2 regions of the Stenotrophomonas sp. YJH_SMC_40 genome follow, and region 1 is predicted to be linked to the other one. Evidence: riboswitches for the same ligand, from Rfam matches in the RefSeq annotation. Region 1 holds a riboswitch; the other holds the start of a gene.
The links. Region 1 has a riboswitch for thiamine pyrophosphate ahead of AC5P6X_RS13340 (TonB-dependent receptor). Riboswitches for the same ligand answer to the same signal wherever they lie in the genome.

Region 1 (7,165 bases):
ACTTCATCGGCTACACGCGCCGCCTGTGGGTGATCGAGAAGATGCTCGAGCGCATGTTCATCGGTAATCCCGCACCGCTGCATGACCGCATCCTTGATTTCTCCACCGCCACCACCGGCGTGACCTTCTTCGCGCCCTCGCGCAAGGTGCTGGCCGACCTGGGCGACTGATCGCGCCGGGTAGCAGCGGCCGCCATCTGCCTGTCATCTACCGCGCCGACCATCAGCCGTTGGATGAGAGCGCAGGGGCGGGCGATGGCGATGGCAAGAAACACAACCGGTGCACGCCGCTGGTGGCGGCCACTGGCCGCGTTGTTCGGTGCGCTGGCACTGGGGAGTGCCGCAGTGTCCGCACAGGAAGCCCCTGCGCACTGGATGGCCTATGCCGCCGCCGTGGGGGGGCAGCTGCAGCAGCGCCTGCAGCAGGAGCAGGACCCGCAGGCGCAGCGCGTGCTGGAATGGCTGCAGGCACATCCGGACGCACCGACGCCGCTACCGGTGAGCGTGTGGATCGCGGCGGATGGCCGCATCTCGAAGCTGGAATTCGACAGCCTGGGCGATGCCCAGGTCGACGCCGACCTGCGCGCGACCCTGCAGAGTGCACCCCTGCAGACCGCGCCACCGGCCGACATGCGCCAGCCGCTGCGGCTGGGTTTGGTGCTTACCCAGTAGATCCACGCCATGCGTGGATGTTCTGGGTAGATGCCGACCTTGGTCGGCACGCACGCCAACCAAGGTTGGCGACTACCGGTGGCCCAGCCACGCATGGCGTGGCTCTACCGGGTTGCCACCTGTGGCTCGCGAGCGGCGGCGCTCCATGCGCGCAGGCCGAACACGGCCAGGCCGAGGAAGAACACGTAGAGCGCGGCGGTCACGTGCAGCGACTTGAACAGGTACGCACCCACATAGACCACGTCCACTGCGATCCACACCCACCAGCAGGCCACGTGGCGGCGGGCCTGCCACCATTGCCCGACCAGGCTCAGACCGGTCAGCAGCGCATCCAACCACGGCAGGGCAGCGTCGGTGAAGCTGTGCATGGCTGCACCCAGCGCCACGCCACCGCACAGGCCGATGGCCAGGTCGCGCAGCAGCGTGCCGCGTGCCAGCGGCACGATGCGGATGCTGCCCTCATCGGCGGCATGCTGTCGCCAGTTGAGCCAGCCATAGACCAGGAAACCACCGAAGGCGACCTGCAGCAGGGTGTCCGAGTACAGCTTGGCCTCGGCGAACACCAGGCCATACAGCGCCACCGACAGCAGGCCCACCGGCCACGCCGCCAGCCGGCGCCGGGCCATCAGCCAGACGCCGAGGATGCTGCACAGTGCGGCGGTCCACTCGAGCATCACGCCGCTCACAGCGCGAACGTCACCGACAGGCGGGCCTGTCGCGGTGCGCCGGGGAACAGGTAGTAGTCACCGCCGCTGCTGCCGGTATCGCGCCAGTAGAAGCGGTTGAACACGTTGTCCACCGACAGGTTCCAGGTCACTGCGCGCTCGCGCAGGCGATGCTGGAAACGCAGGCCAGCGTCGAACACTGAATAGTCGGGTGCGCGCACGCCACCGTCGGCGCGCGCCACGTTGGCACCGGCATAGCGCCAGCCGCCGGTCACGTCCAGGCCTTGCACGAACGGCAGCGCATAGGCCAGGTGCACGCTGGCGCGCACCTTCGGCACGTTCACCAGCTGATGGCCTTCATACGCCGGCGTGCCGGTGTCGCGCGCGCGCGCCTGCAGCACGCTGGCGCTGGCCACGATCTGCAGCGCATCGGTCAGCTGGCCGTTGGCGGTCAGCTCCAGGCCGGTGTGGGTCTGCGTGCCTTCCTCGACGAAGGTGTAGCCGACGTCGCTGCTGTCCGGCCTGGCGTACTGGTACGGCTGCGAAATGCGGAACACGGCCGCGCCCAGGGTCAGCGCTTCGACCGGCACGTACTTCACGCCCACTTCCAGCTGCCGCGACTGCACGGACGGCAGGAAGGTGTCGGCGTTGCTGGTCCAGAACGGCGCTTCCTGGCCCAGCGAAATGCCGCGCACGTAGCTGGCATAGGCATTGAGCTGGTCGGTGGCCTTCCACACCACCGCAGTCTGCGGCAGGAAGCGCGACAGGCGGCTGTGCCGCTGCGGGGTGCCACGCTTGTCGTAGGCGCGCTCATCGAGGCGCACGAAGCGGCCACCGGCCAGCCACTGCCAGTCATCGCCGAAGCTCATCCGGTCCAGCGCGAAGAACGCGGTCTGGCGGCTGTCCAGGCGCCGTGCGGACGGTCCCGGCATCTTCGGCGACGGCGCGAATACCGGCACCGGTGCTTCGTGGATGTTGGTGGTGCCGACGTACTCGTTGACGCTCGGGCGCTTGTCCACGGTGCGCCGGAAGTAGTCGGCACCGACGGTCAGCTCATGGCCGACGCTGCCGGTCTCGAAGCGGCCACGCAGCTCCGCACGGGCCTGCTGGTTGCGGCGGGTGTCGTCCGGGCTGCGGTAGTCGTAGACGTCATAGTCGCCGTTGGGCGCGAAGTAGTTGCCTGGCACGCTGCCATCGGCGCACAGCACGGCGTAGTAGCAGCCGTAGGCGAAGGCGACGTTGTCATCGATCACCGAACGGCTGTGGCCGACCGAGATGCGCGACTGCCAGGCCTCGTTGAAGTCGTAGGTATGCAGCGCGGTGATGTTGGTGCTGGCGATATCCACCGGGCGCTGCCACGGCTGGTAACCCAGCAGGTGTTCGCGGTCGACGCCACGCGGCAGGTCGCGTGCGCCCAGCAGTTGGTAGCCGGACACCGAACGCTGCGAGCTGGTCTGGTAGTTGGCATCCACTTCCAGCTTGCCGCGTTCGCCAATCAGCCAGTCGGCGGCCAGCGAGTAGAAGTTGCGGCGACCGTCGGCGTGCTCGACATAGGAGTTGCTGGAATCCCATGCGGCATTCAGGCGCAGGCCGAAACGCGGGGTGATCCAGTGGCCGACATCGACGGCGACGTAGCGCGAGCCTTCCGAATCGGTACCGAGCGTGGCGGTGCGCACTTCGGCCGGGCGCTTGCCGATGTAGTTGATGATGCCGCCCGGCGCCATCACGCCTGCGGCCAGGCCGGCTTCACCCTTGAGGATCTCCACCGACTGCACGTTCTCCAGCGCCAGGCGCTGTTCGCCGGCGATGGACAGGCCGTTGAAGCGGTAGCCGGTGGCGGCGTCCAGGGCGAAGCCACGGATGGCGATGTTCTGGTAGTAACCCACCGGCGCATACGCATCACCCAGCGAGGCATCGTTGCTGGCCAGCTCGGACAGCGAACGCACCTGGCGACGGTCCAGGTAATCGCGCTCAAGCACGTTCACCGAGGCCGGCGTGTCCTTCCAGCTGCCGCCACCGAAGGCGTTCACGCATGAGGTATCGGCCTTCGGTTTGCCGGCCTGCACGCGTACCGCCGCCAGTTCGGTGGGCGAGCGCTCGGCGCCGGTGGCAGCCGCATCAGGGGACGCATCGGCCTCGCTGGCGTGCAGTGGCAGCGCAGCGCAGAGGGCGAGGGAGAGCAGGGTGGGGCGCAGGCAGCGGTTCATTCGGTTCGTCTTCGGACAACAAGGGAGACGAAGCGACGGCGCGCAGGTGCACCGGCCCATGATGGGGGTGTGGCTGCGGCTCAAAGCTCCCTACGCCGGTGCAAACCGGATCAGGTTCCAAGGGACTCTCTCAGCCTGGCAGATCCAGGCACCCCCGCTTCAGGTGACCATTTCACTACAAATGGTACGGATTTGCGAGCCGGCGTCCTTCAGGCTGCGGGGTCCAGGCTGCGGGGTCAGATCCCTTTCCGCAGGAAAGGGACCTGATCCCAATGGTGCGCCAACCGGGTCACGCCGCCGCGTGCAGCGCCTGCAGCAGTGCCTGTCCCGGCGCGCTGTGGAACCACGCCGGATGCCCCAGCATGAAGGGCTGCCACGCGACGTCGGCATTGGCGGTCGAGCCGGTGACGCCTTCGAAGTACTCCACTTCGGACAGTGCGAAGTCGAAATGGACCATCGGCAGCAGGTCGGCCAGCAGGTGCACGCGTGCCGCCGACAGCGGCAGCACCTGGCGGTAGCCGTCGAGCAGGGCCAGCGCGATATCGATGCGCACCGCCTCCATGCCGCGCTCCAGTTCCAGCCACGCCACCGCGTTGCGCTCGATCGCCGTGGCGAGGTCGAACAGCGCACTGGTGGGCGAGGCCAGGCCAAAATCCAGCACGGTACTGATCTGCCCATCGCGCCACAGCAGGTTGGAAACGTGCCAGTCGTTGTGCGCCCACAATCGTGGCTCATCGCGCAGGCGCTCGGCCAGGCCGGCATGCCACGGCAGCACGTCGCGCTGCAGCTGCGCTTCCCATGGAATGCGCGCGAGATAGCGGGCCAGCCCGGGACGCTCGTGCAGCTCTGCCTTGATGGCCGCGATCGGATCGTCGGCACGGATCAGATCGTCGCGCGCGACCAGCACATGGGTGCTGCGTTGGGGCGCGTGGTAGCTGGCGGCGGCCCGGTGCAGCTGCGCGAGTGTGCGCCCGGCTTCGCGGGCCTGCGCGACATCGGTCAGCAGCGACCACGACACGGCGTCGCGGTACAGGTCCTCGCCGACGCCGATCGCATGCAGCTCGAACGTCCATTCGCCATGTTCGGCCGCAGTGTGGCCATCGGCCGCTGGCAGCACCTGCACCACCGGTACGCCCGCTGCGGCGAGATGGGCGATGAAGTGGTGCTCTTCTTCCAGGCAGGCCGCACTGCGCACGCTGTGGTGATGGCGCTTGACGAACACCGCGCCGTTCGCGCCGTTGACGATGGCGGCAGCCGACAGCGGCCGCGGGCTGTGCCAGCGCGGTTCGCTGCCGATGTGCAGCTGCGGGTAGCGCTGGCGCAGCCACGCGATGTCCGCCGCGCTGATCGGTGGCCAGTCGGCAGCGACCTCGTCGTTGTTGAGGCCCTGCACGCGGTGGGAGGAAGAAGTCATGCCGCAGCCCCAGTGGGGAAAGTCACATCCAAGGCTGCGCATTCAACGCCATGCACGCGGCCAACGCAAACGGGCGGGTCATCGACCCGCCCGTCCGTGCATCGGCATGGAAGATGCCGCGCTGCTTACCAGCCGCGATGGCGACCGCGGTCGTGGTAGTAGCGGTTGTCGTAGTAGCGCTCGCGTTGCCAGCGACGGTCATCACCGCGGTCGTAGTAGCCGCTGCGGTAGTAGCCACGGTCGTAACGGCGATCGTAGCGGTCGTCGTAACGGCGATTGTCGTAGTAACGGCGGTCGCGGCGGTCGGAGGTGGTCAGGTTGCCGATCGCGCCGCCGGCCACGGCGCCGCCGACGGTGGCAGCGGGATCGCCGTTGGAGAGCAGGTTGCCGGCCACGCCACCGACCACGGCACCGACCAGGGTGCGCTTGTCCTTCCTCGACATCGCGCTGGCATCGCTGACCACGGCGACACCGGCCACCAGTGCCAGGGCCATCGCCAGACCACGGAAGCTGAGTGTGGAAGTACTGAGCATGTTCGTTCTCCTGTGAGGTGCATGCCACGCTGGGCAGGGAGGGCGCGGGCGCCCCGGCTGCCGTGGAGACCACGCTGACGTTCCAACATTGCCGGAACATTGCCTGGTCCACCGTGCGGCTTGCGCATTCATCTAGCGGCAGGCGGCATGAAGCAAGGCTGAAAGCGGCCTCGGCCGCTCAGCTGGCAGAAAGGGAAAAGGCCACGCGGATGTGGCCCTCCCTTCTCTGCCAAGGCGTTGCGGGCTCAGACGCCCATCGCCTTCTGTGCCTGCCGGGCCTGCTCCTGCTGGGCGTCCTGCTGCTGGTGCAGCACGTTAGGCGCGCCCTGCACGGCACCGCTGCTGAGCGCGATGCTCTGCTCGCTGGCGGCTCGGGTCTCCACCGCCACGCGGCTGGCCGCCGGGTCACCGATCGTGCCCTGCACGGCAAACAGGCGTTCACCGTTCGGGCTGGGCACCACCGAGTCGATGCGCTGCAGGCCGGCGGCATGCGCCTCCTTGGTCAGGGCCGCGGCGGCGCTTTCCAGCGCGTGGCGATCCTTGAAGGTGCCGGCCGGCAACAGTTCCAGACCCTTGCTGGCCTGGATGAAGAGCGGATTGCGCGGGTGCCGTTCGTCGTTCAGCAGCGGGCGCTCGCGGGCTTCCTTGATGGCCTCCAGCGTCTTCGCCCCGACAATGCCGTCGACCACCAGGCCGTTGTCCTTCTGCAACTGGCGCACCGCCGCGTCGGTGTTGCGGCCGAAGCGGCCGTCCTCGACCAGCGGTTTGCCGTCGGCACCGACATAGCCGAGGTGGCCCAGCTGCTCCTGCACCTTGCGCACGCCTTCGCTGTGCGCGCCCTGCTTGTACAGTTCGGCGTGCGGGGTGGCAGCGGCCTTGTGCTCGGCGGCAGGCTTGCCCTGGGCCTGCTCGTGCGACGGGGTGCGGTTTTCCAGCAGGTCGCGCGCCTTGGACAGCGGATCGGAGGCGTACAGCTTCCAGTTCGGGTGCTCCTTCACCTGCTTGAGGTAGTCCTCCACCGGCATGGTGTGCACGCCCTTGCTGCCGGTGGACTGGCTGATCAGCAGCTTGTCGGTGGTGGGGTCGCGCACCACCATCACGATGTGGTCGATGCCGTTCCAGTGCTCATGGCGGGTCTTGGCCGTATCCAGGCCGATGATCATGCCTTCCTTCAGCGCACCGGGCTTGAGGATCGCGTCGCGGTCAAGCAGCACGCCGGACTGGTCGAATGCCTTGCGCACGATGCCGCCGGAACCCAGGTTGCCCAGGTCGATGCGATCGGCCTTGCTGAAGACCGCATGCCCGGCCTTCTGGTTGATCTCGTCCATGGTGCGGTTCTGCAGCGTGCCGACCCAGCCGGAGCAGTCGATGTAACCCTGCTCCACGTTCTTGCCGGTCTTGCCCGGTACGTACAGCGCGTGACCCGGAATGTTGATGGCGTACTTCACGTGGTCGTACTTCACGCCGGCCTCGTAGGCGGCCTGCAGTTCGATGCCCGGCTTCGGTGTGGCAGCCGCCGTTGCGGTTGCCGCCAGCGTGGCTGCACCCGCCGCCACGGCTGCGCTGGCCTGTGCAGGCGCGGCCGGGGCCTGGCCCTGGCCCTGCGCCACCGCCTGCGGTTCGATGTTCTTTTCCGGAATGCTGATCGCCGCGTACTTGTGGATGTAGTAGCTGG
Region 2 (7,165 bases), on a different contig from region 1:
CCTGATCGACGGCGTAGTCCAACGCCCGCCACTGGCCGCTGGCCAGGTCGAGCACACGGATGCCGCGATGGGCATAGCGGCCCACCATGCTGCCAAAGACCAGGCCGCGGCCATCCGGTGTCCAGTCGAAGCTGAGCAGCTCGGTTCCATCGCAACGGGTCGCCTGGCGCACGCCGCCGCCAGTGGCACTGGCGATCAGCACCTGGCAACCGCCGTCGGCTCCAAAGCGGGCAAAAGCGATCTCGCGCCCGTCCGGTGACCAGCTCGGGAAACGGTCACTGGCCCCCTTCGGCGGCAGCGCCAGCTGCCGGGCCGGCGCATTGCCCGAGGTCTGCACCTTGATCACACCACCTCCGGCGCCATCCTCGTTGGCGCCTTCGTAGGCAACCTGGGAGCCGTCCGGCGAAAGTGTGGGATAGGTTTCAAAACCACTGGTGGCGGTGATCAGGCGATAGGGACGCTGCGGGCTGCCGATCACCCGCACGCCGTTCTCGACCGCTGCATCCACCGGTGAACTCGGCTCCGGCCCGCGCCGCAGCAACAATGTGGCCATGACCAGCAGCGCGGCCAGCATCATCACGCCCAGCACCCACAACAGCTGGCGGCGCAGCTGGCGCCAGCCACGCCGGCGTGAAGGCGCTGCCGGCACGGCCAGCGCCGGAATCGTGCCGGCACCGTCCGGCGACGGCATCACATCCGCAACGGCCACCGCATCCACTTCCGCTACCGGCTCGAAGTCGTCCAGCGCCTGCACCGGTACCAGCAGCCGATAGCCGCTCTTGGCGATGGTCTCGATGTAGGCCTGGCCATTGTCGTCGTCGTTGGCGAACGCCTTGCGCAGCTGGGTGACGGCCTGGGTCAGCACGTCATTGGTCGGCAACGTATCGGGCCAGACCTCGGCAAACAGCTCTTCACGGGTGACCACGCGCCCAGGCTGCCGCATCAACACGCGAAGTACGCCCAGCGCTTTCGGCGTCAGCCGCCGCGGACGGCGCGCGCCTTCAACCTCGACCTCACGCGAGGACAAGGTAATGACACAGTCGCCGACCTGCACGCGGTCGGCGTCAATGGGCGTGAGTTCGCTGCTGTTCATTTTCCGCTATACAGTAGGGACGGGACCTGGGCAGGGCTCACCAGCAATACCGTCCCCACCGTCCCTGGACAGGGCCATCGAAAAGCCAGATTCCGCACAAAGCATCGGCGCATACCGCAAAAACAATAACGCCCCCGGATATTAGCCTAAGCCGGTTACCCCGCCTATGACGGGGTCGACACTCAGGCTCTCTCTCGCCGACGCATTCACATAATCTGCATCACCATTCGCGCCCTTATGGGCGCGAAATTTTTATCTGGCGTTCATTTTCACATGCGCCGAAGCATGGTCAATCCGACCAGACGCGACACCACAAGGCCGATATACATGACGCCTGCGAACTGTTCGAGCATCACCAGGGCCCGTGCCTGCGGGTGCAACGGCACGACGTCACTCAATCCAACTCCGGACAACAAGCTGAAGCTCAGATAAAGCAGCTCCATCCAACTGCGCTCGGGGCCGGCCGTCGCACCCTGGAAACTGCCTGGATACCACTGTTGGCACACCGCGAATGCAAAGGCGAACCCCCAGGCCAGCAGGGTGAAGGTTGCCCCGGCCGCGAACAGTTCGTCGCGTGTTACTCGATGGTCCTGCAGCATGTAGGCGATCAATGCCCCGGCCGTATAGAAGTACAGCAGGCTTTCCAGCAGCTGCGCGGTGGTCAGCAGCGCGCTGCGGTCCAGCAGCGCGCCAGCCAGCGAGAACACCACCGATGGAATGGCCAGCAGCAATGCCAGCCAGGTTCCCAATGGACTGCGCTGGACCACCCACAGCGCCAGGCCGAGTACCGCCATGCCGAACATGCCCAGCGCCGCCCGGCCAGCGGCGGTGTCATCGAGGGCGGGATACAGCAGTACCGCGATCAACTGGGCGGCCAGGAGCCAGGCCGAAGGATGGCGGCGGGCGATGGCCAGCCAGCGGGTGGTCGTGGCAACGGGCATGGCGTCCTTTCCCCTGGGCGATGCGCGGAGGATAGCCGGGCGCGGCGTGATGAACGGTAGTGCCGGCCATTGACCAGCACTCTCCCCGGTCCGTGCACGACGGAATGCTGGCCAGCGGCCGGCACTACCCGTTACCCGTCACCCCTGGCGGTAGACCTCGGCCCCGCCAGCACGGAACTCCTGCGACTTCTCCTTCATGCCGGCCTCGGCGTAGTCGCGCACGTCCTGGGTGATCTTCATCGAACAGAAGTGCGGTCCGCACATCGAGCAGAAGTGGGCCAGCTTGTGCGCGTCCTTCGGCAGTGTCTCGTCGTGGAATTCCTTGGCCTTTTCCGGATCCAGGCCCAGGTGGAACTGGTCCTGCCAGCGGAACTCGAAGCGCGCCTTGCTCAGCGCGTTGTCGCGTACCTGTGCGCCCGGATGCCCCTTGGCCAGGTCGGCCGCGTGCGCGGCAATGCGATAAGCCATGATGCCGTCGCGCACGTCCTGGCGGTTGGGCAGGCCCAGGTGCTCCTTCGGCGTCACGTAGCAGAGCATGGCCGTGCCAAACCAGCCGATCATCGCCGCGCCGATCGCACTGGTGATGTGGTCGTAGCCCGGCGCGATGTCGGTCGTCAGCGGGCCCAGCGTGTAGAACGGCGCTTCGCCGCATTCGCGCAGCTGCTTGTCCATGTTTTCCTTGATCAGCTGCATCGGCACGTGGCCGGGGCCTTCGATCATGGTCTGCACATCGTGTTTCCAGGCGATCTTCGTCAGTTCACCCAGCGTTTCCAGTTCGCCGAACTGCGCCGCGTCGTTGGCATCAGCGATGCAACCCGGGCGCAGGCCGTCGCCCAGCGAGAAGGTCACGTCGTAGGCCTTCATGATTTCGCAGATGTCTTCGAAATGCGTGTAGACGAAGTTCTCCTTGTGGTGCGCCAGGCACCACTTGGCCATGATCGAGCCGCCGCGGCTGACGATGCCGGTAACACGCTTGGCGGTAAGCGGCACGTAGCGCAGCAGCACGCCGGCGTGGATGGTGAAGTAGTCCACGCCCTGCTCGGCCTGCTCGATCAGAGTGTCGCGGAAGATCTCCCAGGTCAGTGCCTCGGCGCGGCCGTCAACCTTCTCCAGGGCCTGGTAGATCGGCACGGTACCGATCGCCACCGGCGAGTTGCGGATGATCCATTCGCGCGTCTCGTGGATGTGCTTGCCGGTGGACAGGTCCATCACCGTGTCACCGCCCCAGCGGATCGCCCACACCAGCTTCTCCACTTCCTCGGCGATGCCGGAAGACACCGCGCTGTTGCCGATGTTGGCGTTGATCTTGGTCAGGAAATTGCGGCCGATGATCATCGGCTCGCTTTCCGGGTGGTTGATGTTGTTGGGCAGCACCGCACGGCCACGGGCGATTTCGTCGCGCACGAACTCCGGGGTGATGACTCTCTGGATCGACGCACCGAAGGCCTCGCCCGGGTGCTGCTGCAGCAGGCCGGCATCGCGGATCGCGTCCAGGCGCTGGTTCTCGCGGATGGCGACGAATTCCATTTCCGGCGTGATGATGCCGCGGCGCGCGTAATGCATCTGGGTGACGTTGGCACCGGCACGTGCACGGCGTGGCAGGCTGCGCGCGGGGAAACGCACCGCGTCAAGCTTCGGGTCATGCTCGCGATCGCGACCGAACGAAGAACTCAGTCCTTCAAGCTGCTCGGTATCACCGCGCTCTTCCACCCAGCCGCGACGCAGTGCCGGCAAACCGGCGGACAGATCGATGCGCACCTCCGGGTCGGTGTACGGGCCCGACGTGTCGTAAACGGTCACCGGCGCATTCTCTTCGCCACCGAACAGCGTCGGCGTACGGGTCAGCGCGATCTCGCGCATCGGCACCTGCAGATCCGGGCGTGAACCGGGCACGTGGATCTTGCGCGAGCCGGGAATGGGCCGGGTCACGGATGCGGAGAGTTGCTGGGCCTGTTGCTGCAGGGCTGAGAGCTGTGCGTTCATCGGGCATCGTCCAGGAAGGTCAGGGACGAAGCGGCGGCGCACGGCACCCGCACACGAACGGTCCTTGGGCGGAGTCCGGGCACGGCTGCATTGCAAAGCTTCCCTACGCCGGTATGAGCCGGATCAGGTTCCAAGGGACTGTCTCAACCGTGGCCACATGGCCCGGTACCCCCGCTTCTTGGTGCGCATTAGAGCATAGACCGCCCGCCTCCGGGATCAGATCGCCATTCGTTAACGGAACCATGACGTCGCGTTCAGTAACGTGCACGCCATCGCGTTGCTGAGATCGATGCGTTCCCCGCCGCCTTCGCGGCCCCTGCCCGGTCCGTGCTGCATGCCGCCGGCCCTTCGCCGCAAGCTCTGCTCGCTCCCCTCAATCGCCCTTGATCGGAGAAGCTCCTTCATGGTGTTTCGCGTTTCCATCGCACTGGTTCTGCTGCTGGTGCTGCTCGCCGGTATCGCCCCCGGCCCCTTCAACACCGTGGTCCAGTCGATGCTGGCAGAAGTCATCCGCAGTGTCGGCTGGCTGTACCTGCTGGTGGTGTTCCTGGCGCTGGTGTTCCTGATGTACCTGGCGTTCGGCCGCTTCGGCAACCTGCGCATCGGCGGCGAGGACGCCGAACCCGAGTTCTCGCGTGCCAGCTGGATGTCGATGCTGTTCGCCGCCGGCATGGGCATCGGCCTGGTGTTCTGGGGTGCGGCCGAGCCCATCTCGCATTTCAGCAAGCCGCCGGAAGGCCTGGCGCCGCAAAGCCTGGATGCAGCGCGCGCATCGATGCGCTATGCGTTCTTCCACTGGGGCCTGCACCCGTGGGCGATCTACGCACTGATCGGCCTGGCGATGGCCTGGTTCCAGTTCAACCGCAATGGACGCGGCCTGGTCAGCGACATGCTGCAGCCGATCATCGGCCGCCACCATCGCGGCTGGATCGGTCGGGTGGTCAACATCGCCGCCGTAGTTGCCACTGCGATCGGTGTCGCCACCACGCTCGGCTTCGGCACCATCCAGATTGCTGCCGGTATCGAACGCGTCTTCAGCGTGCAGGCTACCGTCGCCGTGCAGATGACCATCATTGCCGTCGCCTTCGTGCTGTACATGGCCTCCACCGCCAGTGGCGTAGAGCGAGGTGTGAAGTGGCTGTCCAACTTCAACCTGGCGTTGGCTGCCCTGCTGGCGGCCATCCTGCTGGTGCTGGGGCCGACCGGCTTCATCTTCGATACGTTCACCACCACGCTGGGCTCCTACCTCAACCAGCTGGTGACGATGAGCCTGCGCATGTCACCGTTCTCCGGCAGCACCTGGGTGGCGGACTGGACGATCTTCTACTGGGCCTGGTGGATCTCGTGGGCGCCGTTCGTGGGATCGTTCATTGCGCGCATCTCGCGCGGCCGCAGCGTGCGCGAGTTCGTGATCGGTGTCGTGCTCGCACCGACGCTGCTGGGCTTCTTCTGGTTCGCGGTGTTCGGCGGCACTGCGTTGTGGGCACAGATCTTCGGCCACGCCGATCTGGTGCAGGCGCTTGGCAATGGCTACGAGACGGTGTTGTTCACACTGTTCAACAGCATGCCGCTACCGCTGTTGCTGTCGTGCATCGCGCTGGTGCTGCTGATGATCTTCTTCGTGACCTCGGCCGATTCGGCGGTCCTGGTGCTGGCCAGCATGTCCACCGACGAGGCTGGCGACCCACCGTTGAAGCGCAAGCTGGCCTGGGGCATTGCGGTGGCACTGATCGCAGCGGCGTTGCTGCTGGCCGGAGGCCTGGACGCGCTGCAGGGCATGATCACGATCGCGGCATTGCCATTCGCGCTGCTGATGGTGCTGGTGATGGTGTCGCTGTACCGGGTGCTGGACCAGGAGTACACGCGCGAGCGGCGGCAGGCGCAGCGCCAGCGGCACATGATCGATGCGTGGATCGCACGCGAGATGGCGGCGCAGGAGGAGACGCAGGCCGAGGCAGCGCGCGCGCACGATCAGGATTGAGGGTTGTTTTGCAGCCTGCGGCTGCACCGCTTTTTTCAAGCAACGGCAACAACAACTTCAAAAGCGGCTCTGGATTTCTGCTGGTTTGGCGGGGAGGGGGCCGATGGCGGGACACGCCGCAAGTACGTCCCTGTAGGCTCGGCCACGGCATCCATGCCGTGGACGGTCCCGCCATCGGCCCCCTCCCCGCTTCCGACAATTTCCCGGTGACGGTTGGTTTTCCACGCTATGCGTGGATGAGGTGTATCGGAAAACAAGAAGGGGTCGGATCCGTTTTCCTTCGGAAAACGGATCCGACCCCAACCCACAGCGCGCGGCTGTTGCTGTTGCCTTTGCTTTTGATCTTCTTCTTTTTCTTCCTGCGGTGGCGGCCACGGAAACTGTCAGGGGCCGGGCGGGTGGGCTGGGCGGGGGTGTCAGCCGCATGGATGCGGCTGCCAAGCTTCCAGGGACGGATTCACGCCGTCCCCCGAACAGCCCACCCGCCCGGCCCAATCACATGATCCCGCTTCCACGAACCACCACCGCAGAGGGGGCTCAGCCCGGTGGCCGGGAAACCTCAATACCCCGCCGCCTGCCCGTCCTTGGGGCTCTCCGACGCACCGTAATACATCCCGCTCTCGGGATCGCGCATGATCGCCTGGTACCCGCCATAAGGCCCATCGGCGAACACGATGCGATGCCCCTTGCGCATCAGCGCACGCACCGTCTCGTACGGGAAGCCGGTTTCCAGATTCACTTCACCACCGTCGGTCATCGCCGTGGCCTGACCCGTCGGTTCAGTCGAGCCTTCGTGCTGGATGCGCGGCGCATCACCGGCTTCCTGCAGGTTCATCCCGAAATCCACCAGGTTCATCACGATCTGCGCATGGCCCTGCGGCTGCATCGCGCCGCCCATCACGCCGAAGCTGGCATACGGCTTGCCGCCCTTGGTGATGAACCCCGGAATGATGGTCTGGAATGGACGCTTGCCCGGCGCGTAGCCGTTGGGATGGTTCTTCTGCAGCACGAACATCTCGCCACGGTCCTGCAGGATGAAACCCAGACCGGGCGGTGCCATGCCGCTGCCCATGCCACGGTAGTTGGACTGGATCAGCGAAACCATCATGCCGTCGGCGTCGGCCACGGTCATGTAGATCGTGTCGCCCTCCTCCAGCTGCTTCGGCG

Region 2: it holds a riboswitch for thiamine pyrophosphate, as region 1 does, so the genes downstream of both, thiC (phosphomethylpyrimidine synthase ThiC) here and AC5P6X_RS13340 (TonB-dependent receptor) in region 1, are expected to answer to the same signal.

What each region holds. Positions count from the first base shown of each region.
Region 1 is NZ_JCAFRX010000006.1:170,480-177,644, reverse strand. It holds gene AC5P6X_RS13355 (Dyp-type peroxidase) at 1-170, shown strand, start outside; gene AC5P6X_RS13350 (hypothetical protein) at 255-671, shown strand; gene pnuC (nicotinamide riboside transporter PnuC) at 776-1,345, opposite strand; gene AC5P6X_RS13340 (TonB-dependent receptor) at 1,354-3,543, opposite strand; TPP riboswitch at 3,614-3,709, opposite strand; gene AC5P6X_RS13335 (phosphotransferase enzyme family protein) at 3,833-4,957, opposite strand; gene AC5P6X_RS13330 (glycine zipper 2TM domain-containing protein) at 5,083-5,490, opposite strand; gene AC5P6X_RS13325 (peptidoglycan-binding protein) at 5,736-7,165, opposite strand, start outside.
Region 2 is NZ_JCAFRX010000002.1:520,703-527,867, reverse strand. It holds gene AC5P6X_RS05365 (winged helix-turn-helix domain-containing protein) at 1-1,093, opposite strand, end outside; gene AC5P6X_RS05360 (ion channel) at 1,363-2,034, opposite strand; gene thiC (phosphomethylpyrimidine synthase ThiC) at 2,173-4,017, opposite strand; TPP riboswitch at 4,100-4,200, opposite strand; gene AC5P6X_RS05350 (BCCT family transporter) at 4,421-5,998, shown strand; gene ggt (gamma-glutamyltransferase) at 6,558-7,165, opposite strand, start outside.